DNA from 4 places in the Nocardioides panaciterrulae genome. Region 1 is predicted to be linked to each of the others. Evidence: riboswitches for the same ligand, from Rfam matches in the RefSeq annotation. Region 1 holds a riboswitch; each other region holds the start of a gene.
The links. Region 1 has a riboswitch for cyclic di-AMP ahead of BJZ21_RS12005 (C40 family peptidase). Riboswitches for the same ligand answer to the same signal wherever they lie in the genome.
Positions count from the first base shown of each region.

Region 2: it holds a riboswitch for cyclic di-AMP, as region 1 does, so the genes downstream of both, BJZ21_RS20635 (C40 family peptidase) here and BJZ21_RS12005 (C40 family peptidase) in region 1, are expected to answer to the same signal.
Region 3: it holds a riboswitch for cyclic di-AMP, as region 1 does, so the genes downstream of both, BJZ21_RS19435 (C40 family peptidase) here and BJZ21_RS12005 (C40 family peptidase) in region 1, are expected to answer to the same signal.
Region 4: it holds a riboswitch for cyclic di-AMP, as region 1 does, so the genes downstream of both, BJZ21_RS15405 (transglycosylase family protein) here and BJZ21_RS12005 (C40 family peptidase) in region 1, are expected to answer to the same signal.

Region 1 is NZ_JACCBG010000001.1:2,531,683-2,537,172, reverse strand. It holds gene BJZ21_RS12020 (DEDD exonuclease domain-containing protein) at 1-1,234, opposite strand, end outside; gene BJZ21_RS21770 (NYN domain-containing protein) at 1,340-2,644, shown strand; gene BJZ21_RS12010 (hypothetical protein) at 2,736-2,942, shown strand; cyclic di-AMP (ydaO/yuaA leader) riboswitch at 3,102-3,250, shown strand; gene BJZ21_RS12005 (C40 family peptidase) at 3,312-4,295, shown strand; gene BJZ21_RS12000 (hypothetical protein) at 4,333-5,490, shown strand, end outside.
Region 2 is NZ_JACCBG010000001.1:2,955,012-2,960,501, forward strand. It holds gene BJZ21_RS14080 (hypothetical protein) at 69-599, opposite strand; gene BJZ21_RS14085 (TetR/AcrR family transcriptional regulator) at 736-1,416, shown strand; gene BJZ21_RS14090 (DUF3048 domain-containing protein) at 1,453-2,472, opposite strand; gene BJZ21_RS20635 (C40 family peptidase) at 2,598-3,176, opposite strand; cyclic di-AMP (ydaO/yuaA leader) riboswitch at 3,195-3,337, opposite strand; gene BJZ21_RS14100 (IS110 family RNA-guided transposase) at 3,665-4,723, shown strand; gene BJZ21_RS14105 (SDR family NAD(P)-dependent oxidoreductase) at 5,018-5,490, opposite strand, start outside.
Region 3 is NZ_JACCBG010000001.1:4,075,679-4,081,168, forward strand. It holds gene BJZ21_RS19415 (lyase family protein) at 1-57, opposite strand, end outside; gene pcaG (protocatechuate 3,4-dioxygenase subunit alpha) at 62-643, opposite strand; gene pcaH (protocatechuate 3,4-dioxygenase subunit beta) at 640-1,443, opposite strand; gene BJZ21_RS19430 (IclR family transcriptional regulator domain-containing protein) at 1,514-2,260, shown strand; gene BJZ21_RS19435 (C40 family peptidase) at 2,294-2,815, opposite strand; cyclic di-AMP (ydaO/yuaA leader) riboswitch at 2,817-2,970, opposite strand; gene BJZ21_RS19440 (response regulator) at 3,147-3,845, opposite strand; gene BJZ21_RS19445 (hypothetical protein) at 3,878-4,243, opposite strand; gene BJZ21_RS19450 (response regulator) at 4,381-4,839, shown strand; gene BJZ21_RS19455 (sensor histidine kinase) at 4,877-5,490, shown strand, end outside.
Region 4 is NZ_JACCBG010000001.1:3,238,564-3,244,053, forward strand. It holds gene BJZ21_RS15395 (UbiA family prenyltransferase) at 1-651, shown strand, start outside; gene BJZ21_RS15400 (hypothetical protein) at 826-1,305, shown strand; gene BJZ21_RS15405 (transglycosylase family protein) at 1,521-1,859, opposite strand; cyclic di-AMP (ydaO/yuaA leader) riboswitch at 1,862-2,015, opposite strand; gene BJZ21_RS15410 (alpha/beta fold hydrolase) at 2,254-3,048, shown strand; gene BJZ21_RS15415 (phosphatase PAP2 family protein) at 3,096-3,692, opposite strand; gene BJZ21_RS15420 (TetR/AcrR family transcriptional regulator C-terminal domain-containing protein) at 3,858-4,493, shown strand; gene BJZ21_RS15425 (ABC transporter ATP-binding protein) at 4,625-5,416, shown strand; gene BJZ21_RS15430 (FtsX-like permease family protein) at 5,409-5,490, shown strand, end outside.

The sequences.
Region 1 (5,490 bases):
AGTCGCGCAGCTGGCGCACGACCGCGGCGTACGTCGTCTCGTCGACGCTGCCGTCGCAGGGGGAGAGGCACCGGCCCATCTCGGCCAGCACGCACGGCGACCGGGAGGGCTCCCGCGACAGCCGCTCGGAGCACTGCCGCACGGGGAAGGTGTCGTGCAGGGCCGCGAGGCACTTCTCCGCGGACTTCTTGGAGGAGAACGGGCCGAGGTAGTCGGCCTGGTCGTCCAGCACGCGCCGGACCAGCGACAGCCGGGGCCACGGCTCGCGGGTCAGCTTGAGGAAGTGCACCTTCTCCGGGTAGCGCGAGCGGCGGTTGTACTTCGGCTTGTGCTCGGCGATGAGGCGCAGCTCGCGGACCTCGGCCTCGAGCGCGGTCGCGCACTCCAGGCCGTCGACCGCCGAGGCCAGGCCGACCATCTCGCCCATCCGCGAGCGGGTCTCCGAGGCGGTGAAGTAGGACCGGACCCGGGTGCGCAGGTCACGGGAGGTGCCGACGTAGAGCACCCGCGACCGGTCGTCGCGGAAGAGGTAGACGCCCGGCGCGTGGGGGAGCCCCTCGGCCAGGTGACGCTTGCGACGCTGCGCGGTGGTGACCCGGGAGGAGAAGGTCTGCAGCTCCTCGAGGGTGTGCACGCCGAGCGCGCCGAGCCGCTCCATCAGCCCGTGCAGGACGTCCACGGTCGCCCTGGCGTCGGAGAGCGCCCGGTGGTTGGGCGTGGTCGAGGCGTTGAAGACCCGGGCGAGCGAGGAGAGCTTGCAGTTGGGCGCGTCGTCGCGGGTGATCACGCGGCGCGCCAGCCGGGCGGTGTCGAGCACCTCGAAGCGCGGCCAGGGGCGTCCCTGCTGCTCGGCGAAGTGCTTGAGGAAGCCCACGTCGAACGGCGCGTTGTGCGCGACCAGCACGCAGCCGGCCGCGAACTCGAGCAGCGCGGGCAGCGCGGTCTCGATCGAGGGTGCGTCGGCCACCATCGTGTTGCTGATGCCGGTGAGCACGGCGATGAAGGCCGGGATCTCGGTGTGCGGGTTCACCAGGGTCTGGAACTCGCCGAGGACCTCGCCGCCCCGCACCTTGACCGCACCGATCTCGGTGATCATCGACCCGGCCTGGGCCGAGCCGCCGGTCGTCTCGAGGTCCACGACGCAGAACGTCGTCTCCCGCAGCGGGCGCCCCAACTCGTCGAAACTGCGTTGCGCCTCCCACTGCGAGGGCGCACCCTGAACGGCGCTGCTCATGCCCGTGACGCTAGAGCCGAGCGCCGACAACCCGGGTGTGCCGCGCGGACTAGGGTGCAAGTGAGAGCACGAACACCCGTGCCGCACCCGACCCATGGAGCCCTCGTGACCGCCGTGTCCCAGCCCCCGCTCGCCCTCGGCGAGCTGCCCGACGCCGTGCGCGTGCGGGTCGTGGCGCTGACGGCCGAGGTGCTGCCCCAGGTCGTCCGGCTCCCGCCGGCGCTGCGCCGGGTGGCGGGCTTCGCGCCGCAGCGCCGGACCCGGCTCGGCGCCACCGCGATCACCGACGCCCTCGACGGCGACGAGGACCTGCGCGAGCGGATCGGCACCCAGGTCGCGGCCCGGTCGTCCCACGAGGCCGCCGCGCTGGTCGCCGGGGACGCCGAGGGCGACCCGGCCGAGGTGGCGGCGCTCGCGTGGCTGGTCCGTCCGGAGGGGTGGGAGCAGCTGGTCGCGGCCCGCACCGAGGAGATCCGCACGCGCCACGAGGCTGCCTCGAGGGACACCGGGGAGGCGGTCCGGCTGCGGGACCGGCTCGCCGAGGCCGAGCAGGCGCTGCGCGACCTGCGCCAGCGCAGCCGGGCCCAGGTCGAGGAGTACAAGGCCGAGAACGCCTCGCTGCGCCGCAAGCTGGGCGAGTCCCGCGCCGCCGAGCGGGCCACGCGGGAGGCCGCCGCCGGCTACGAGCACGAGGCCGAGCAGGCCCGGACCCGGGCCGCCGCCCAGGCGGCCGTGCAGGACAAGGAGCTGCGGCGGCTGCGCGAGCGGATCGACCAGCTCGAGGCCGAGGTCGTCGCCGGCAGGCGCGCCGCGAGGTCCGAGCGCGACGAGGTGACGCTGCGGGCGCGGCTGTTGCTGGACACGGTCATCGACGCCGCCTCGGGGCTGCGGCGCGAGCTCGCGCTGCCGAGCGTCGACGGCGCGCCGGGCGACCGCCTCGAGGCGGGGCTGGCCCGCGCGGCCGGCGAGCGGGCGGGTGGGTCCGTGTCGGCGCCCTCGGCCAACTCCTCCAGGCTGGAGCGGGTCCTGGCGCTCCCGCGGGCCCGCCTGGTCGTCGACGGCTACAACGTGAGCAAGACCGCCTGGCCGACCGCCCCGCTCGAGGCCCAGCGCGGCCGCCTGGTGGCCGGCCTCGCGCCGCTCGTCGCCCGGCTGGGCGTGGAGACCACGGTGGTGTTCGACGCGGCCGCCGCCACGGCACGCACCGCCGCGCCGGCCCCGCGCGGCGTGAAGGTCGTCTTCAGCCCGGAGGGGGTGATCGCCGACGACGTGATCCGTGACCTCGTCGCCGCGGAGCCGGCGGGCCGGGTGGTCGTGGTCGTCAGCAGCGACCAGCAGGTGGCCTCGGACGTGGCCCGGGCCGGGGCCCGGCCCTTCGCGTCGGGCGCGCTGGTCGAGCTGCTCAGCTGAGCCCCGATCCGGGCCGGTCCGGTGCTCGCGACACGCCGTACGGCGCCCTGTCGGCCCCGGGGTGTCGGTGGTCGCTGCGAGGGTCCCGGACATGACGACGAGAATCGACTGCGACAGCTGCGCCGTGCGCGGGCTGGCCTGCCACGACTGCGTGGTGACCGTGCTGCTCGGGCCCCCGCCCGAGCTGACCTTCGACGACGACGAGCGCCGGGCCCTCGACGTGCTGGCCGGCTCCGGGCTCGTGCCGCCGCTGCGGATGGTCCAGCCCCTGGACGGGACCCACATCGAGTCCGCGTGACAGACGTGGTCTGTGTGACCTGTGGGGTCGGAGGTCTCGGAGTGACGGGAAAAGTCCCCGACATGCAGGGGGCGGTTTGTTGCAGGGGTGTCCGGACCACTAATCTGTGGCGCTCAGGTGCCCGTGAACGTGGATCAGACCGGATCCGCGCGGGCGCCGCGCTTAGTCCCGGACCTGCTCGGAGGCCCGGGAGCCGGGGAACCAACCCACCTGGGGTGAATCACCCGCAAGGCGATGGCACGGGGGCCGTCGAGGAGCGGGTGTAGGGCGAGTCGTGCCCGAACCCGTCAGCTCACCCGGTAGGCGTACGACACGCAAGGGAGACCGCCCGCTCACATGAACGGTCGGAAGCGAATCACCGCACGCCCCGTGGGCGCCGCGCTGTCCGGACTGGCCCTCGCCGCGGTCGTGGGGATCATCCCCGCCACCTCTGCCCAGGCGCAGCCCAACAAGCCCAGCATCGACAACGTCCAGGCCCGGGTCGACACCCTCTACCACCAGGCCGAGCAGGCCTCGGAGCGGTACAACGACGCCAAGCTCCAGCTGCAGGACATCCGCAAGGACCTGGCCTCGCTGAAGTCCGACCAGAAGCGCCAGGACGATCGGCTCTCGGCCGTCCAGCAGCAGGTCCAGGACTCCGTCGTACGCCAGTACGAGGGCCAGAGCATCGGCGCGGTCGGCCAGGTCGTCGTCTCCAAGGACCCGAGCCAGTTCCTGGCCCAGCTCTCGACCATGTCGGCGTTCAACGACCTGCAGGGCCAGCTCTTCGAGGACTACTCGACGCAGGTGAGGGCCCTGCAGATCCGCAGCTCCGCGACGCAGAAGCGGGCCGCGCAGCTCGCCGACGTCGAGCACCAGCTCGCCCAGGAGAAGTCGACCGTCGACGAGAAGCTCGCCGAGGCGCGTTCGCTGCTCGGCAAGCTCAAGGCCCAGCAGCGCGAGCGGATGGTCTCCCGCAGCAGCACCGTGCGCACCCCGGTCGCCACGACCTCCGTCCCCGCCTCCGGACGGGCGGGTGCCGCGGTCAGCTTCGCGATGGCGCAGGTCGGTGAGGCCTACGTCTACGGCGCCGCCGGGCCGAGCGCCTGGGACTGCTCGGGCCTGACCATGGTGGCGTGGGCGCAGGCCGGCGTCTCGCTGCCGCACTCCTCCAGCGCCCAGTACAGCTCGGGCCCGCATGTCTCGGAGAGCGAGCTGCAGCCGGGCGACCTGGTCTTCTACTACCAGCCGATCAGCCACGTCGGCATGTACATCGGCAACGGCATGATCGTGAACGCCGAGAACCCCAGCGTCGGTGTGAAGGTGACCAGCCTGCACTCCATGCCGTACGTCGGTGCGGTCCGTCCTGGCTGATCCCGCTCGCGCGAAGGCCGGTCGCCCACGCTGGTGGGTGGCCGGCCTTTCGCTGTCCGTGCTGGTCGTGGTCGGCCTGGTGGCCTGGGCCGTGCTCGACCGGCAGCCCTACGTGGCGCAACCGAGCCGGCACGAGGCGGCCCGGGCGCAGCCGGCGGCCGCCGCGGACGCCCTCCACCGGCTGGAGCGAGCAGTGGACCGCGGGCACCCCGCGGCGGCGCGCGCGCTCGCCCCGACGGGCGACCAGGCCGCCGCCCGGCTGCTGGGCGGCGTCGTCGCCAACGCCCGCCGGCTGCACGTCGAGGACTTCACGCTGCGCTACGTCGACGAGGAGGGCGGCGTCGCCCCGGGCGGCGGCTGGTCGGCCTCGGTGGCGGCCACCTGGCGGTTCGCCGGATTCGATCGCACGCCCGCGCACGCGGAGACCACCGTGCGGTTCGTGGCGCACGGACCGGAGGTGACGATCGCCGGCGTCGGTGGCGGCGACCACCGCACGCCGCTGTGGCTCAGCGGCCCCGTCCAGGTGCGCCGCAGCCCGGCCACCCTCGTGCTCGTGGCCGGTCCCGCCGGCGAGGCCGACGCCTACGCCCGCCGGGCCCGCACCGCGCTCACGGTCGTGCGCCGCGTGCTGCCCCGGTGGCGGTCCGGGCTCGTGGTCGAGGTGCCGGCCTCCGCGCAGGCGCTGGACCGCACGCTCGACGCGGACCCCGGGCAGTACGCCAACATCGCCGCCGTCACCGCCACGGTCGACGGCTCGACCCGGACCGACGCCCCCGTCCACGTCTTCGTGAACCCGGCGGTGTTCGGTGAGCTGCGGCCGCAGGGGGCCCAGGTGGTGATGAGCCACGAGGCCGTGCACGTGGCCACCGGCGCCGCCACCAGCGCCATGCCGCTCTGGCTGGTCGAGGGGTTCGCCGACTACGTCGCGCTGCGCGACGTCGACCTGCCGCTGCGGACCACCGCCGGTGGCATCATCCGCCAGGTGCGCCGCCACGGCCCACCCGAGCACCTCCCGGGCGCCGCCGAGTTCGACACGACCACGACGCACCTGGGCGCGACCTACGAGAGCGCCTGGCTCGCCTGCCGCCTGGTCGCCCGGACCGCGGGGCAGGCGGCGCTGGTCCGGCTCTACGACGACGTCCGGGCGGGCGACCCGCTCGGTCGGGCGCTGCGTGCCGACACCGGCCTGACGACC
Region 2 (5,490 bases), 420 kb from region 1:
TCGCGCGCCCGGCCCGTGTTGGCATCACCCCGGTGGAGGGCTCGCCGAGGTGCGCAGACGGGCGGGGCTCAGGCCGCGAGCGCGGCCCGGAGCCGGCTGAGCAGGCCCGGGGCCGGGTCGGCGCGGTGGCCGGTCACCGGTCCCCGCGGGTACGACGCCCGGGCCGCCTCCTCGATCCGCTCCCCCACCCGGACCGCGGCCGCGTCCGCGCTGCTGGCGCGGCCGGCCATCGAGGCGAGCAGGACCCGCTCCTTGCGCGCGGACCTGGCCAGCATCTCGGCCATGGCGGCGTCGACGGGCTCGGCGCGGTAGTGGTCGATCACCGCCCGCAGCCCGGGCAGCTCGCGGGCGGTCGTCCGCCACGCGGCGACCACGCCGCGCTCGAGGTCCATCGGCTGCTCCATCAGCTCGCGCTCGATGCGACCCGCCAGGCGGGCGTGCCAGCGCAGCTGCAGCGCCGCGAGCAGCGCCGTCTCGTCCCCGAAGGTCTCGGCCACTCCGTCGAGGTCCATCGGGAGCAGTCCGTCCCGGCGCTGGTCGACGGTGGCGAGGACGGCGCGGAGGATCTCTCCGCGCCGGTGGAAGGACTTCCAGGTCATGGGGGCTCCTTGCTTCGAGCTCGTGCATACCGACGGTATGTACATACCCACGGTACGGAGACATACTCCCGGTATTCAACCTGGTCGGCGGTGACGTCACTCACCCCGGCGCCCGGGCGGTATCTAGACTGCGCGGATGACGAAGTCCTCGGTCTCCCGGCTGGTGCCCAAGGTCCCGCACGTGCCCGGGGCGAGCCGGCGGCAGGAGTACTCCGCCTCCACCAAGCGCGCGCTGGTCGACGTGGCCGAGGAGCTGTTCACCACCAACGGCTACGCCGCGACCTCGCTGGACGCGGTCGTCGCGGGCGCCCGGGTGACCAAGGGCGCGCTCTACCACCACTTCAGCGGCAAGCAGGCGCTGTTCGAGGCCGTCTTCGAGCGCACCGAGGCCGACGCGTCCCGCACCATCCAGGAGTCGCTGCGCGGCCACCGGGACCCGTGGGAGAAGGCGCGCGCCGGGCTGCGGGCCTTCCTCGGCGTCGTGCAGGAGCCGCGCTACCGCCGGATCGTGATCCAGGAGGGGCCCTCGGTGCTCGGCTACGAGCGCTACCGCGAGCAGGAGGAGCGCTCGACCTTCGCCAACGTCCTCGACATCGTCGAGGGAGTCCTGAGCGCGAGCACCTGGGACCTCGACGACGCGATGGTGCAGACCTTCGCCCGGATCTTCTTCGGGGCGATGTCCTCGGCGGGCGAGTCGGTCTCCAGCGCCGACGACCCCGTGGCCGCGGCCGCGCGGGTCGAGACCGCGATCGGGGTGATCCTCGCCGGGTTCCGCGAGCTGGTGGACCACGGCGCCGCGCTGCCCACCAGCCCCTGACCACGGGGTCCCTACGACGGGGTCACGGCAACGGGGTCACTTCTTGAAGGTGACGTTCCCGCCCTGCGCGGGGACCAGCTCGATCCAGGTGTGCCCGGCCGGGACGGTGAGCTTGCCGCCCTTGGTCGAGAGCTGCAGCGGGCTGTCCAGCTTGTCCTTCGACCAGGTGCCGCGAACCATCCGGCCGCCGTGGAAGAGCATCGCGGCGCCCTTGCCGACGAGCTTGGTCTCGGGGACGTGGTTGCCGGCCGGGTCGAGGTAGCCCGCGTCGCCCTCCTGGACCCGCAGCACCAGCACGGTGTCGGCCGGGAACTCGTCGCCGTCCGCGGCGTAGGTGTTCTCGTTGATGTAGCCGCCTCCGCGGTAGACCCAGTCGGTGGTGTGCCCGCCGGAGAACTGCGCGGCCATGGTCTTGGCGGCGACGCCCTTGGGCAGGTCCTTCTCGTCGCCCCAGGGCAGGTAGTCGGCGGGCCGCTTGTCGCCCTGCTTGATCGTGGAGGCGACCTCGCTCAGGTTCGCGAAGAGGTTGTACGGCGCTGGCCGGCTGTTGTCACGCGCGAACCCCTTGGTGCCCTCGCCGAAGAAGCGGATGCCCGCGTTCTTGATCAGCGCGATCGTCCGCGGCGCGGCGCCACTGGTGACGACGTCGGCGTCCACCGGAGAGACGATGCCGACGTCGCTGGCGCGCATCGAACGGACCGGCCCCACGGTGCCGGGGATCTGCGAGTAGTAGAACGCCGCCAGCCGGGTCAGGCCGCCCTCGACGAGCTCCTCGACGACCATGTCGGCCTTGCCGAGGCCGATCTGCGGGGCGCTGGACGCGGTGTTGTCCATCTTCGCCACCAGCACCGGGTGGTCCTGCGAGGCGCTCTGGTCGCCGGAGACCGGCAACCCGGTCAGCGGCCAGGTGGCGTCCAGCGTGGCGCCGCCGGCGACCTTCTGCGCGGCGGGCGAGGAGCTCTCGGAGGACGGGCTCCCGTCGTCACCGCCTCCACAGCCGGCGAGCAGCAGGCTCGCGCTGACCAGGACGGCGAGGGGCAGGGGGGCACGGCGCACGGGGCGAGCTCCGTTTCGTGTGAGTGATCCAGTCGACTTCCAGTCTGCCGCGCGGGCGCGCCCCCCGGAGGAGGCGCGCCCGCGGCGGACGGCAGACCGGCTGGAAGGTAGCAGCCGCTCCCGGCTCAGCGGCCCCGCAGGGTGCCCGCGAACCAGCTGTTGGTCCAGGGGACGGCCCGCTGCACGCGCTCGCCGGGGCGCGGCGCTTGCAGCATCACGGCGTGCCCGTTCGCCCAGTGCAGGAAGATCGCGACGTGGTAGACGCCACTTCCGTTGCTGAAGAACAAGAAGTCCCCGCTCTTCATCTGGCTGCGCGGGATGTGCCGCGCGACGCCGGACTGCTCGGCCGCGGTCCGCGGCACGGAGAGGCCGGCGTGGCGGTAGCTGTAGTAGACCAGCCCGGAGCAGTCGAAGGCGTGCGGGCCGGCGGCGCCCCACTTGTACGGCGCACCCACGTGCTGCAGCGCGATGTTGCGGGCGTGCAGGATCTTGGTGGGCTGGCCGGCGGCGTGGTGCGACGCGTGCTGGCTGTGGTGATGCGCGTGATGCGCGTGGTGGTGGCCATGGTGGCGGTGGTGGTGGCCGTGGTGGTGGCTCGCTGCGTTGGCCGCGGGGGCGGTGGCTGCGTCGGTGGTGACCGCGGCGGTGAGCACGCTGGCGAGGATGGCGGGCAGCGCGAGGAGGGCGCGCAGGCGTACGGACATGGTCGGGCCTTTCCCACGCCTGTGAGGTGAGCTGTCGGGTTGGAGGTGGAAAGGTCCTCCGCCGGGCCTGCCCGAGAAAGTCGGCGCCGGCTTCACCCCGAGCCGCACCTGGGTGCGGCATCGAACTGTGGGTCCCCCACTCCTGCCCTGGTGCGATCAGGGGGTCGAGGGCCGGGCGGGCAGGACTCGGCGTACCCGGCCTCGGTCGCGAATGGCGACGAGGCAAACTAGGCAGAAGCGGAGCCGCGGGAAAAGCGCCGCTCCCCCGTCTGGGGGACGAAAGTCCCGATCAGGGGGACTTCCGTCCCCCACATGGGGGTCGGACGGGGGCCGACCGGGTGGTCAGACGCTATGACGTGACCGCCTCGGGGTGAGGGGGTTGCAGGCCGGGGCCTCTCACATGCATGTACGTGGGTTGTCGGGCAGGAGCGGCCTGCTCGACCTATCCACAGGCATAGGAGGCCCCGGTGTTCACTGAGCGTACGAGTGTGGGACTGGATGTGCACGCCCGATCAATCTCTGCTGCGGCGATCGACACCACGACCGGAGAGTTCTTCAAGGAGCGGCTGGTCCCGTCCAACGAGGTCGTCATTGACTGGCTGCGGGGACTGCCGGGTCCGGTGGCGGTGGCCTACGAGGCCGGTCCAACTGGTTTCGGATTGGTCCGTGCCCTAGACGCAGTTGGGATCCGCTGCCAGGTCGCGGCGCCCTCGAAGCTGAACCGACCCGCCGGTGAGCGGGTCAAGACCGATGCCCGCGACGCGGTGCTGCTGGCGCGGTTGCTGCGCAACGATGACCTGACCCCGATCCGGATCCCGACCGTGACCGAGGAGGCCGCCCGCGATCTGGTCCGGGCCCGCGAGGATGTCCGTGGCGACCTGATGCGGGCCCGGCACCGGGTCTCGAAGCTGCTCCTGCGACACGGTCACGTCTACTACGGCGGCGCGGCCTGGACCGGCAAACACCACGCCTGGCTGCACCGGATCCGGTTCGACCTGGCCGGCACTCAGGCCGCCTACGAAGCCGAGCTCGAAGCCGTCGAGTTCGCCCTGACTCGCCGCGACCGGCTCGACAAGGCGATCGCCGCGATGGCCGCTGACAGTGAGTTCGCCGCGGTGACCAGACGTCTGTGCTGCCTGCGCGGGATCTCGACCCTGACCGGGTTCGCGCTCGCTGTCGAGCTCGGCGACTGGCACCGGTTCACCGGCTCGAGCATCGGCACCTATCTCGGGCTCGTGCCCTCCGAGCAGTCCTCGGGCGGCTCACGCCGACTTGGTGCGATCACCAAGACCGGCAACAGCCACGCCCGGCGACTCCTGATCGAAGCAGCCTGGCACCACAAGCCCCGCTATGTCGTCGGCGCCGTCCTACGCTCGCGCTGGGAGCAGGCCCCCGAAGCCGCCCGGATCCGCGCCCACACCGGCAACCAACGCCTCCACGACCGGTGGACCGGCTACGCCCGCCGCCACAAGAAGCACACCGTCGCCAACACCGCCATCGCTCGCGAGCTCGCTGGCTGGTGTTGGTCTTTGGCCACCTTGGACTAGGCCCGACCCCCCATGACCTTGGCCGGTCGACGAACCTGACGAAGCAGCGCGAGGAGACCACCCGCGATTCGGCTGTGAGCCACGAGCCACGCTCGTGACGCTCGACCTCAGACCCGCGGAACGCTCCTGCCGAACATCGTCCTGCGGTAACCAACCCGCGCATATCAGCATTGACCGCGCGTCGTACACGAACACGCTGCGACAGGTGACCTGACCGGACCAAGACGAGGCGCCGCCGACACAACCAGTGCCGAACGGCGCCTCACCATGCCCTTGACAGCCAGGGCCTACATATCAGCCGAGCTTGGCGCCGCCGTCCACGTAGAGCGTCTGGCCGGTGATGTAGGAGGCCTCGTCGCTGCACAGGAACGCCGCGGCGGCGGCGATGTCCTCAGGTGCGCCGACCCGCTTGACCGGGTTCGCCTCGGCGTTGAGGCGGCGGAACTCCTCGACGTCCATCTTCAGCCGGGCGGCGGTGGCGTCGGTCATCTCGGTGGCGATGAAGCCGGGGGCGATCGCGTTGGCGTTGATGCCGAACGGGCCGAGCTCGAGGCCCAGGGTGCGGGTGAAGCCCTGGATCCCCATCTTGGCGGCCGAGTAGTTGGCCTGACCGCGGTTGCCGAGCGCGGAGACGCTGGAGAGGTTGAGGATCTTGCCGTACTTCTGCGCCACGAAGACCTTCTGCGCCGCCCGGGTCATCAGGAAGGCGCCCCGCAGGTGCACGTTCATGACCAGGTCCCAGTCCTCCTCGGTCATCTTGAACAGCA
Region 3 (5,490 bases), 1.5 Mb from region 1:
CAGCCCGCCGGCGCGCTCGTCCCCGGGCCAGAACAGGTCGGGCAGATGATCGCTCACCCGGTCAGTGTCGCGGATAGGCGAGGAAGACCGTCTCGTCCGCACCCTGCAGCCGGACGTCGAACGCGAACCCGTGCTCGTCCGGGCGCGTCACCAGGGTGCCCCGTCGCGCCGGCGCCACCGAGGACAGCAGCGGGTCGGCGTCCAGCACGGACGGCTCCCCGGGCAGGTAGGCCCGGGTGAAGAGCCGGTTCAGCAGCCCGCGGGCGAACACCGTGAGCGCGAAGTACGGCGCGGCCCCGTCCGAGGCCGCGCCCGGGCGCAGCGTGGTGAACGAGAACCGGCCCTCGTTGTCGGTCGCGCAGCGGCCCCACCCGGTGAACGTGTAGCCGTCGCGGCGCAGCGAGCCGGTCGCGCGCGGCACCCGGCCGGCCGGGTCGGCCTGCCACAGCTCGAGCAACGCGTCCGGCACCGGGTCGCCGGCGCCGTCGAGCACCCGGCCGTGCAGCCGGACCGCGTCGGGGTGCGAGGCGGGCACGAGCAGGTGGTCGCCGGCGTACGGCAGCGCGAAGCCGTAGAACGGCCCGACCGTCTGGCCGGGGGTGGCCGCCCTGCTCACGGCGGAGTCTCCGGGGGTGCGGCTCATGCCTCGACCTCTTCCTCCATCAGGGTGCGGTGGCTGCCGGTCAGGACGATGTCCCAGCGATAGCCGGTGCACCACTCGTGCTGCGTCACGTCGTGGTCGTAGGTCGCCACCAGCCGGGCCCGGGCCGCGGGGTCGACGACGGCCTGGAAGATCGGGTCGAGCGCGAACAGCGGGTCGCCCGGGAAGTACATCTGGGTCACCATCCGCTGGGTGAACTCCCGGCCGAACAGCGAGAAGTGGATGTGCGCCGGCCGCCAGGCGTTGCGGTGGTTCTTCCACGGGTAGGGGCCGGGCTTGATCGTCGTGAACCGGTAGCCGCCGTCGCCGTCGGTCAGGCAGCGCCCGACGCCGGTGAAGTTCGGGTCGATCGCGGCGGGGTGCTGGTCGCGCTTGTGGATGTAGCGCCCGCCCGCGTTGGCCTGCCAGATCTCGACGAGCTGGTGGCGCACCGGCCGGCCCTCGCCGTCCAGCACCCGGCCGGTCACGACCATCCGCTCGCCGACCGGCTCGCCGCGGCGCTGGATCGTCAGGTCGGCCTCGAGCGGGTCGACGTCGGCCTGGCCGAAGACCGGCGACCACAGCTCGATGCCCTCGGGGTCGGCGTGGTGGAGGTCCTTGGTCGGGTGGCGCAGCACGCTGGAGCGGTACGGCGGGTAGTCGAGCCGCGGCTGGGTCTCGACGCCGTCCGTCGGCCCGCCGTCGCGCCCGCCCTCGTAGGCCTTGGCGATCTGCTGGATCTCCTCGGTGACCTCGGCCTGGGTCGTGGCGGCCGCGTCGGAGGAGGCACGGTTGTCGGTCACGTCGCAGACCGTACGGGTCGCAAGGCCCGGCAACCGAGCCCCAAGTTCCGTCCAGTGGAAGACTGGGCGGGTGGCCGGCAACAGTGGCAGTCCCGGCGCCAGCGTGACCTCGCGGGCGCTGGCGCTGCTCGGCGCCTTCGACGAGCGGCATCGCCGGCTCACGCTCAGCCAGCTGGCCGGTCGGGCCGGGCTGCCGGTCGCGACCGCGCATCGGCTGGTCGCCGAGCTGGTCGCCTGGGGGGCGCTGGCGCGGACCGGCTCCGGGGAGTACGTCGTGGGCCGGCGGCTGTGGGACCTCGGGCTGCTGGCGCCGGTGCAGACCGGCCTGCGCCAGGTGGCCTCGCCGTTCCTCCACGACCTCTACGGCACCACCCTGGCCACCGTGCACCTGGCCGTGCGGGACCGGGTCGAGGTGCTCTACCTGGACCGGCTGTCCGGCCACGCCTCGGTGCCGGTGGTGAGCCGGATCGGCTCGCGGCTGCCGCTGCACGCGACCGGCGTCGGCAAGGTGCTGCTCGCCCACGCCCCGGCGCCGGTGCAGGAGCAGGCGCTGGCCCGGCTGACCCGGGTCACGCCGTACACCGTGACCCAGCCCGGGCTCCTGCGCCGCCAGCTGGCCCGGGTGCTGCGCGAGGGCTATGCCACCACGGTGGAGGAGATGAGCCTGGGCGCCTGCTCGGTCGCGGTGCCGATCCGGCAGGACGAGGAGGTGGTCGCCGCGCTCGGGATCGTGGTGCCCAGCCTGAAGAAGGACCGGCCCCGGCTGGTCGCCGCGCTGCAGGTGGCCGCCCAGGGCGTCGGCCGCAGCCTGGGTTGACGGACTGCGGCCGACGCCGGGCGTCGCTCCCGCTCAGCGCGGCACGGCGCCCGCGAACCAGTGGCTGGTCCAGATCCTCTCGCGGCGCACCCGGGCCCCCGAGTACGGCGCGTGCAGCACGTACTTCGCGCCGTGACGGCGTCCCGCGAAGACACCGACGTGGTAGACGCCGTGGCTGTTCCTGAAGAAGACCAGGTCGCCGCGACGGGCCTTGCTCTTCTTGATGTGGTGGGCCCACCTGGCCTGCGCCGAGGAGGTCCGCGGGATGTGCTTGAAGCCCGCCTTGCGGAAGCTGAAGTAGGTCAGCCCGGAGCAGTCGAAGCGGCTCGGGCCGGCGGCGCCGTACTTGTAGGGGTCACCCTTCTGGCGGACCGCGACGCGGGTGGCGTGGCCGACCCGGTGCGCGATCGTGCGGTGGTGGTGACTGGTGGCAGCGTGCGCGTCGGTGGTCATCGGAGCCGTGGCGAGGACACCCATGGCGAGGGCGCCGCTGGTCAGGGCCCGGGCTCCCCAGCGTGCGGAGGCGCGCAGCAGCGTCGGCATGGAGTTGGACATGCGGTTCTCCCTTCCCACGCCTGTGAGGTGAGCTGTCGGGTTCGGGCGAGGAAGGTGCCCGGCCACGGGTCGGTGGCTTCACCCCGAGCGGTCGGGGACCGCGTGGAACGCTGGTTCCCCCACTCCTGCCCGTGTGTCGACGGCGACCACAGGGTCACCGCACGGACCGGCGCCACGGGCGGGCAGGACTCGGCGTACCCGGGGCCGGCTGTTCACTTGCAAACCCGCAGACGATAGGCAGGGGATCGCCGGGATCGCCAAATGCGCGGGCGCCCCGGGGGCCGTGACGGTCGACACGCTCGCCTCCGCCGGGCCTCGCCCCGAGGCCGGGTCAGCGGTCCGGCAGCAGCCCCTCGCGCACGGCGATCGAGAGCGCCTCGAGCTTGGAGTGCGCGCCGAGCTTGGCCGAGAGGTTCGCGACGTGGTTGCGCACCGTGTGCACGCTGACCACCAGCTGCTCGGCGATCGCGGCGTTGGTCAGCCCGCCGGCCACCAGCCCCAGCACCTCGCGTTCGCGGCCGGTGAGCGCCTCGTGGGGCGGCCGGCCGTCGCGCTGCAGCCGGGGCAGCAGCCGGGCCAGCAGCTCCGGGGAGATCACCGCCTCTCCGGAGGCCGCGGCACGCACCGCGGCGGTCACCTCGGCCAGGCTGCGGGTCTTGGACAGGAAGCCGGCCGCGCCGGCCTCGATCGCGGCCACCAGCACGTGGTCGGCCGAGCTGGCGGTGAGCACCACGACCCGCAGCCCGCTGCGCAGCGCGAGCAGCTCCCCGATCGCGGCGACCCCGTCCCCGTCCGGCAGCCGGTGGTCGAGCAGCACCACGTCGGGAGCGGCGGTGCGGATCAGTGCCCGCGCCCGCTCCAGCGTGGCCGCGACGCCCACGCTGAGCAGGTCGGGCTCCTGGTCCAGCACCGCGGCCAGGCTGCTGGCCAGCACGTCGTGGTCGTCGACGACCAGCACCCGGATCGGCGCGGCGGCGGGCCCACCGCCGTCGACCGCGTCACCCACGGCACCGTTCACGGGGCCGCTCACGGGGTCGCTCGTCGGGTGGGTCACGGGGTCGCTCACCAGCGGTCCGCGCCGAGCTCGCGGTCTACGACGGCCGGCGCCGGACGGTTGACCAGCACGTCGTGCACGGCCGTGCGCGACTCACTGCTGCCGGTGAGCACCAGGGCGCCGCGGGCGGCGTTGGACTCGCGGTCCAGGGCGGCCCGCATGGCCGCGTCGTCCGCCCAGAACACCGTCGCGTGGATCGAGCCGTCCTCGCGGTCCACCAGGACCGTGCACCCGCGGAACCCCGGCAGGCACTCGATCGAGGGCAGCAGCGCGTCGAGCATCTCGTCCAGCGACTCCCGCGTGGGGTGGCTCTCGGGCGTGAAGGTCCAGGTCCGCGCCACCAGCGACGCCGCCGGATCGTCGTGCCCCGTCACGCGTGCTCCCCCTCACCGGCGGCCGCCTGCTCGACCGCTGCTAGTGCGAAGGTACTAGACGGACTGGTGCGCGCGGCCGCTCCCGTCCCGTCCGGTCCCGGTGATGATGGCGGGGACGGAGAAGGGGGGCAGGCCCCATGCGCGCGATCCGCGTCGTCGTCGCCGACGACGACCCCGTCTTCACCGACGCCCTGGTCGACGTGCTCGCGGCCGATCCCCGGTTCGACGTCGTCGGCGCGGCCGGCACCGGCGCGCAGCTGCTCGCCCTGGTCGCCGAGACGGCGCCGGACCTGGCCCTGGTCGACGTCCGGATGCCCGGCGGCGGCCCCACGGCCGTCCGGGCGCTCACCACCGGGGACGGTCACCGTCCGCTGGTGGTCGCCGTCTCGGCCCAGCACGGCACCACGGCGATCCTCGCCATGCTGCGCGCCGGCGCGGTCGGCTTCCTCGCCAAGGGCAGCCTCGGCGACCGGCTGCCCGACCTGGTCGCCCGCGCCGCGGCCGGCGAGGTGGTGCTCGCCGCCCCCGGCGCGACCGAGGCGCTGCGCCGGCTGGTGGCGTTGTCGCCCCTCGCCCCCGCGCCCGTCGTACTGTGAGCAGCGTCCGGGGACCCAGGAACCACGGGAGCGACCGATGTCCGCCGCGCTGCCACGCCAGGTGCCGCCCGAGGCGATGCGCGCGCTGCTCGACGGGGCACCCGACGCGGTCCTCGGCGTCGACGAGGCCGGCCTCGTCGACTACGCCAATGCCAGCGCCCTCCGGCTGCTGGGTCGCCGCGCGGATGAGCTGGTCGGCCTCCCCCTGGACACGCTGCTGGCCGACGAGGCCGGCGTCCCGCTCGGGACCGCCGGGCTGGAGGCGGCCACCACGGCCGGCCGGCCCGGCAGCCCGGCCGGGACCGCCGCGGCCACGCTCCGGCGCGGCGCGGAGGTCGTGCACGTGGAGGTCCGGCTGACCCTCCTGGCGACCACCACCGGCCCGTGGTGGCTGGTCTCGGCCACCGACGTCACCGAGCGGGTCCGCGGTGAGCAGCGGGTCCGGGCCGCCAACCGCGCCTACCTCGCCCTGGCGCGGGTCAACGAGGCGATCATCCGGGCCCCCGACGTGGCGGACCTGTTCCCGGAGGTGTGCCGCACCGCGGTCGAGGAGAGCGGCTTCCTCGGCGCCTGGATCGCCTGCCGGGGCAAGGGCTGGACCGTGCGCACCCTGGCCCGCGCCGGCGCGATCGACGAGTACGTCGAGGGCCT
Region 4 (5,490 bases), 710 kb from region 1:
TCGATCGGCTGGTCCAACGACCTCATCGACGAGGCCCGGGACCGGGCGGTGGCGCGCACCGACAAGCCGCTGGCGGCCGGTGAGGTCTCGACCCGGACGGTGCGGGTCGCCTGCGCGGTCGCGGTGGTCGCGGTCGTGCCGCTCTCGCTGGCCTGCGGGTGGGCGGCCGGGCTGGTGCACCTGGTCTGCGTCGGCTCGGGCTGGCTCTACAACGCCGGGCTCAAGGCCACGGCGTGGTCGTGGGCGCCGTACGCCGTCGCCTTCGGCGCCCTGGTCGTCTTCGTCTCGCTCGCCGACGCCCCGCCGGCGCTGCCGCCGTGGTGGATGCCGCTGGCCGGGGCGCTGCTGGGCGTGGGCGCGCACCTGCTCAACGTGCTCCCCGACCTCGACGACGACGCAGCCACCGGAGTTCGCGGGCTGCCGCACCGGATCGGCGCGCGGCGGTTGCCCGCCGTCGCCACCGGGGTGCTCGTCGCCGGCACGATCGTGGTCGCGCTCGGGGCCGGCCTCGGCCGGCCCTCGTCGCTCGTCGCGCTGGCCGTGGTCGCGGCGCTCGCCGTGCTGGCGCTGACCCGGGGCGGGCGCGGCCCGTTCCTCGCCGCGATCGGCATCGCGCTCACCGACGTGGTGCTGCTGCTGGCCGCCGGGTGAGCGGGGCCGCGCGGCGGAATCGGTGGCTCACCCACCGCCGGGCCGCCCCGCCCGTGCCGACCGGGCGGACCGGCCTCTCGCGCCGCGCACGCCTCACCCGCCCGGGGTGAGGCGCGGCCGGCGTACGTCGGGCACCGTGGAGCGGTCCGCACCGACCCGACGGAGGGCTGCGCCGTGACCACGAAGAGCGACTTCGACCCCGAGGAGTGGGCGCGCATCGTCCGCGCCCCGATGGTGGCCGGGCTGGCGATCACGCTGGCCGACCCCGGCGGCCCGATCGAGGCCGCCAAGGAGACGATGGCGACGATGCACAGCGCCACCAGCCCGCCGAGCCGCGAGCAATTGCTCTCCGAGGTCGCGCTCGACGTGCAGGAGATGGTGCAGCACAAGCAGAACCCGCTGAAGGGCTACCGGCCGACCGGGGACCAGCCGACCGGTGACCTGGTGCTCGCCGAGCTGCGGGAGGTGCACGACATCGTCGCGGCCAAGGCCTCGCCCGAGGAGTCCGCGGCGTTCGGCGAGTGGCTGGTCGGCGCCGCTCGGGCGGCCGCCGAGGCGGCGCGCGAGGGCGGCTTCCTCGGCTTCCACGCGGTGCGGGTCAGCGAGCGCGAGCAGGCGATGATCGACCGGGTCCGGGAGACCGTGGCGGCCTGACCGGCAGCGCCGTCCGGGTCGGGCCGACCAGGTCCCGAGCCGAGCCGCCCGCCGGGCCGCCCGGCGGGCCGGATGGTCCGACGAGCGTCGGGGCGCGGGGGCCCGGTGCCACGGGTCCCCGCGCCCCGACGCGGCTCGGCGGCGCGGCTCGGCGGCGCGGGTCGGCGGGGCGGTCGAGGAGCGCCCGGCCGGCACCCGTCCGGCCGGCCGTCAGGTCAGCGGACGCCGGCCCGGCGGGAGCAGACCGGCCAGGCGCCCCAGCCCTGCCCGCGCCGGATCCGCTCGGCGACCCGGATCTGCTCGGCCTTGGTGGCCTGGCTCGGCAGCGCGGCGTACCGCCTCCCGCCGTACCCGGCCCAGGTGCTGCGGCTGATCTGCAGGCCGCCGTAGTAGCCGTTGCCGGTGTTGATGTGCCAGTTGCCGCTGGACTCGCACTGGGCGATGCGGTTCCAGGTGGCGGTGCTGGACGCGTGCGCCGGCGTCTCGACGACGGCGACGGTGGTCAGGGCCGCGAAGGCGGCGACGATCATGGACATGAGCATGCGAAAGCGCATCGGGAAACCCTCCACACGCCTTCGGGGTTAGCTGTCGGGTTCGGGCTGAGGTGTGCCCGGCCGTCCGGTCCGGAGATCGGACGGCTTCACCCCGAGGGCCGCGCGGTGCGCGACTCGAAGGTGGGTTCCCCGCTCCTGTCCCGGTGTTCAGGGGACCTCCCGGCCGGACAGGACTCGGCGTGACCGGGAGGGCATCCCGGTTGACGGGACACTGCAACCTAGAAAGATCCGCACCGCCAGCCAAGGCCGCTTCCCCCAGATGGGGCAAGCCCGCGGGACAAAGGTCCCGAGAATGGGGTAAGGCGGAGGGGACGGTGACCGCCGGCTCGCGCCTCGGCCCGCAGAGCGTCCGGCCCGCACACCGTCCGGCCCCTGCGTCTGGCACAGTCGCTCCGTGCAGACCGGACGGACCACGACGTACGACGGGGCGGAGCTCGCCTGGCAGCTCCTCGGCCCGGACACCGCGCCGCCACTGCTCCTGCTGCCCGGCCAGGCGAACTCCCACCGCTGGTGGGACGGGCTGCGCGCGGCCTTCGCCGACGCGTTCCGCACCGTCACCTTCGACTACCGCGGCACCGGGGACACCCGGGCGGACGAGACGGACGCGGCGTCGTGGACGACCTCGTCGTTCGCCGCGGACGCGGTCGCGGTGCTGGACGACCTCGGCTACGACGACGTCCTGGTCTACGGCACTTCGATGGGCGGCCGGGTGGCGCAGCGGCTGGTCGTCGAGCACCCGGCCCGGGTCCGGCGGCTGGTGCTCGCCTGCACCTCCCCCGGCGGCCCGGAGGCGGTCGAGCGCAGCGTGGAGGTGCGGCTCTCGCTGAGCCGGCGCGACCCGGACGCGGTGCGCCGGGCGCTCCTGGAGCTCATGTACACCCCGGCGTGGCTGGCCACGCACGACGGCTCGACGCTGCTCGGCGACCCGACGATGTCGGCCGCCGCCCGCCGGGGCCACCTGCGCGCCAGCGCCCGGCACGACGCCTGGGACCGGCTCCCGGAGGTCGGCGTACCGGTCCTGGTGACCCACGGCGACGCGGACCTGATGGCGCCGGTGCGCAACGCCGAGCTGCTCGCCGCCCGCGTGCCCGGCGCCGAGCTGCAGCTGGTGGCCGGTGGCCGGCACGGCTTCTTCGAGGAGTTCGCCGACCAGGTGGTGCCGCGGGTGCGCGGCTTCCTCGGCGCCTGACGGCGCAGGGCGCCCTGGGCAGCGGGGCGGCGGGCGGCGCCCCGGGGTCAGGGAGTCGGCCGGGCCGCCAGCAGCGGTCGCAGCGGGGTCCGCTCCAGGCGCACCACCAGTGCGCGCAGGACCGGCAGCAGCAGCCGGTGCCCGACCAGCACCACGACGGCGCCGACGAGCAGGCCGGCGACCACGTCGAGAGGGAAGTGCGCGCCGACGTAGACCCGGGCGAAGGCCATCAGCAGGGCGGCGGCGAGGGCCACCAGCCCGAGCCGCCGGCTCACCAGCCACACCCCGGCGGCCACCGCGCCGGCCATCACCGAGTGGTCGCTGGGGAAGGAGAAGTCGTGGCTGCGGGGCACCAGGACGAGGACGTGCGGGAGCACGGCGTACGGCCGGGCCTCGTGCACCAGCCGGCCGAGCGGCTGGTTGACCGCGATCGCCAGCAGCATGCCCAGCGGCGCCCAGAGCGCGGACGCCATCGTGACCGGGCCGCGGCCCCGGGCGAACCACCAGCCCGCCAGCAGCAGCACCGCGAACAGGACCACGCCGTACATCGCGTAGCCCCGCAGCACGCCGTGCAGCGCCGGGGTGTCGGCGCTCAGGTCGTTGACCGCCAGGAACCCCTGACGCTGGATGCCGTCCCAGGACATGCCGCCACCTCTCGTCTGCGTTGAACCGCCACAGTGCGCCGACCGGGATGAAGGAACGATGAGGACTGGTCTGCACCGGTCCGGAAGTCGCTGGCGGAAACGTTTTCGTACGCCGTAAATTCCCGACTCCGCGACCACACAGGCCGACGACGGGAGGGATGGGCAGTGCCGAAGCGCACCGGGCTGACCACGGACGCCGTCGCGCGCGCCGGCCTCGCCCTGCTCGACGCCGAGGGGGTCGAGGGCGTCACGATGCGCCGGGTCGCGGCGGAGCTGCGGGTCTCGGCGATGACCCTCTACACCTACGTCGAGGGCCACGAGGCGCTGCTCGACGAGGTGGTGCAGCTCGTGTACGCCGAGATCCCGCCGCCCGACCCGGCCGCCGAGCCCCGGACGGCCCTGCGCGAGCTGATGCGCGCCTCCCGGCGGGTGCTGCTGAGCCACCCGTACGCCGTGCCTCTGATCGCCCTGCACCCCCCGCGCACGCCCGCGGCGCTGGCCTACCTCGAGGGCGGCTACCGGGCGCTGCGGGAGGCCGGCATCCCGCCGCTGGAGGTCGCCCGGTCCTACCGGGCGCTGACCGCCTACTCGATCGGCACCGCGCTGGTCGAGCTCAGCCGCTACTTCCCCCGCCACCCGATCACCGCCGCGACCGAGCCGGACCTCGCCGCCCTGGCCGACCGCTATCCGCACGTCGCCGAGGTCGGGCCGCTGCTGGCCGGCCTCGACGACGTCGCGGAGTTCGACTACGGCCTCGACCTCACCCTCGACGGCTTCCTCGACCGGCACCGTCCGGGCTGACCGCGGGTCAGCACCACCCCTACCAGCCCTCCCGCCGCCTCCCCCGGCCGTCCGGCCGCCGTCTCGGGCCCGCTCCAGCACCGCTCCCGACAGCACCCCGACCGACCCGACTCCGCCCCGAAGGAAGACACATGACCGACATCGCCCTGGCCGCACCCGCCGCCGAGCGGTCCGCGCGACCCGCCGCTCGGGTGAGCCACGCCCGCAAGTCCTACGGCAGCGTCGGCGCCGGGGCCGACGGCGGCCCGGACGCCGTCGTGCACGCCCTCGACGACGTCACCGTGGACTTCCCGGCCGGCGCCTTCACCGCGATCATGGGGCCCTCCGGGTCCGGCAAGTCCACGCTGATGCACTGCGTGGCCGGCCTCGACACGCTGACCTCGGGCCAGGCGTTCGTCGGCGACACCGACCTGGCGAGCCTGTCGGACAAGCAGCGCACGATCCTGCGCCGCGACCGGCTCGGGTTCGTCTTCCAGGCCTTCAACCTGCTGCCCACGCTCACCGCGGAGGAGAACATCTGCCTGCCCGCGGACCTCGCCGGCCGCACCCTCGACCGCGACTGGTTCGACACGGTGGTGACCACGCTCCGGCTCGGCGACCGCCTCGGCCACCGCCCGGCCCAGCTCTCCGGCGGCCAGCAGCAGCGGGTGGCGGTCGCCCGGGCCCTGGCCTCCCGCCCGGAGGTGGTCTTCGGCGACGAGCCCACCGGGGCGCTGGACTCCCGCACCAGCACCGAGCTGCTGCGGTTCCTGCGCACCGCGGTCGACGACCTGGGCCAGACCGTGGTGATGGTCACCCACGACCCGGTCGCGGCGTCGTACGCCGACCGCGTGGTCTTCCTGGCCGACGGCCGGGTGGTCGACGGGCTGGAGGCCCCGACCCGTGACTCGGTGCTCGAGACCATGAAGCGGCTCGGTGAGTGACGCGATGGTCAAGCACTCCCTGCGCTCGCTGCTCGCCCACAAGCTGCGGCTGCTGCTCACCGTCGTCGCCGTGA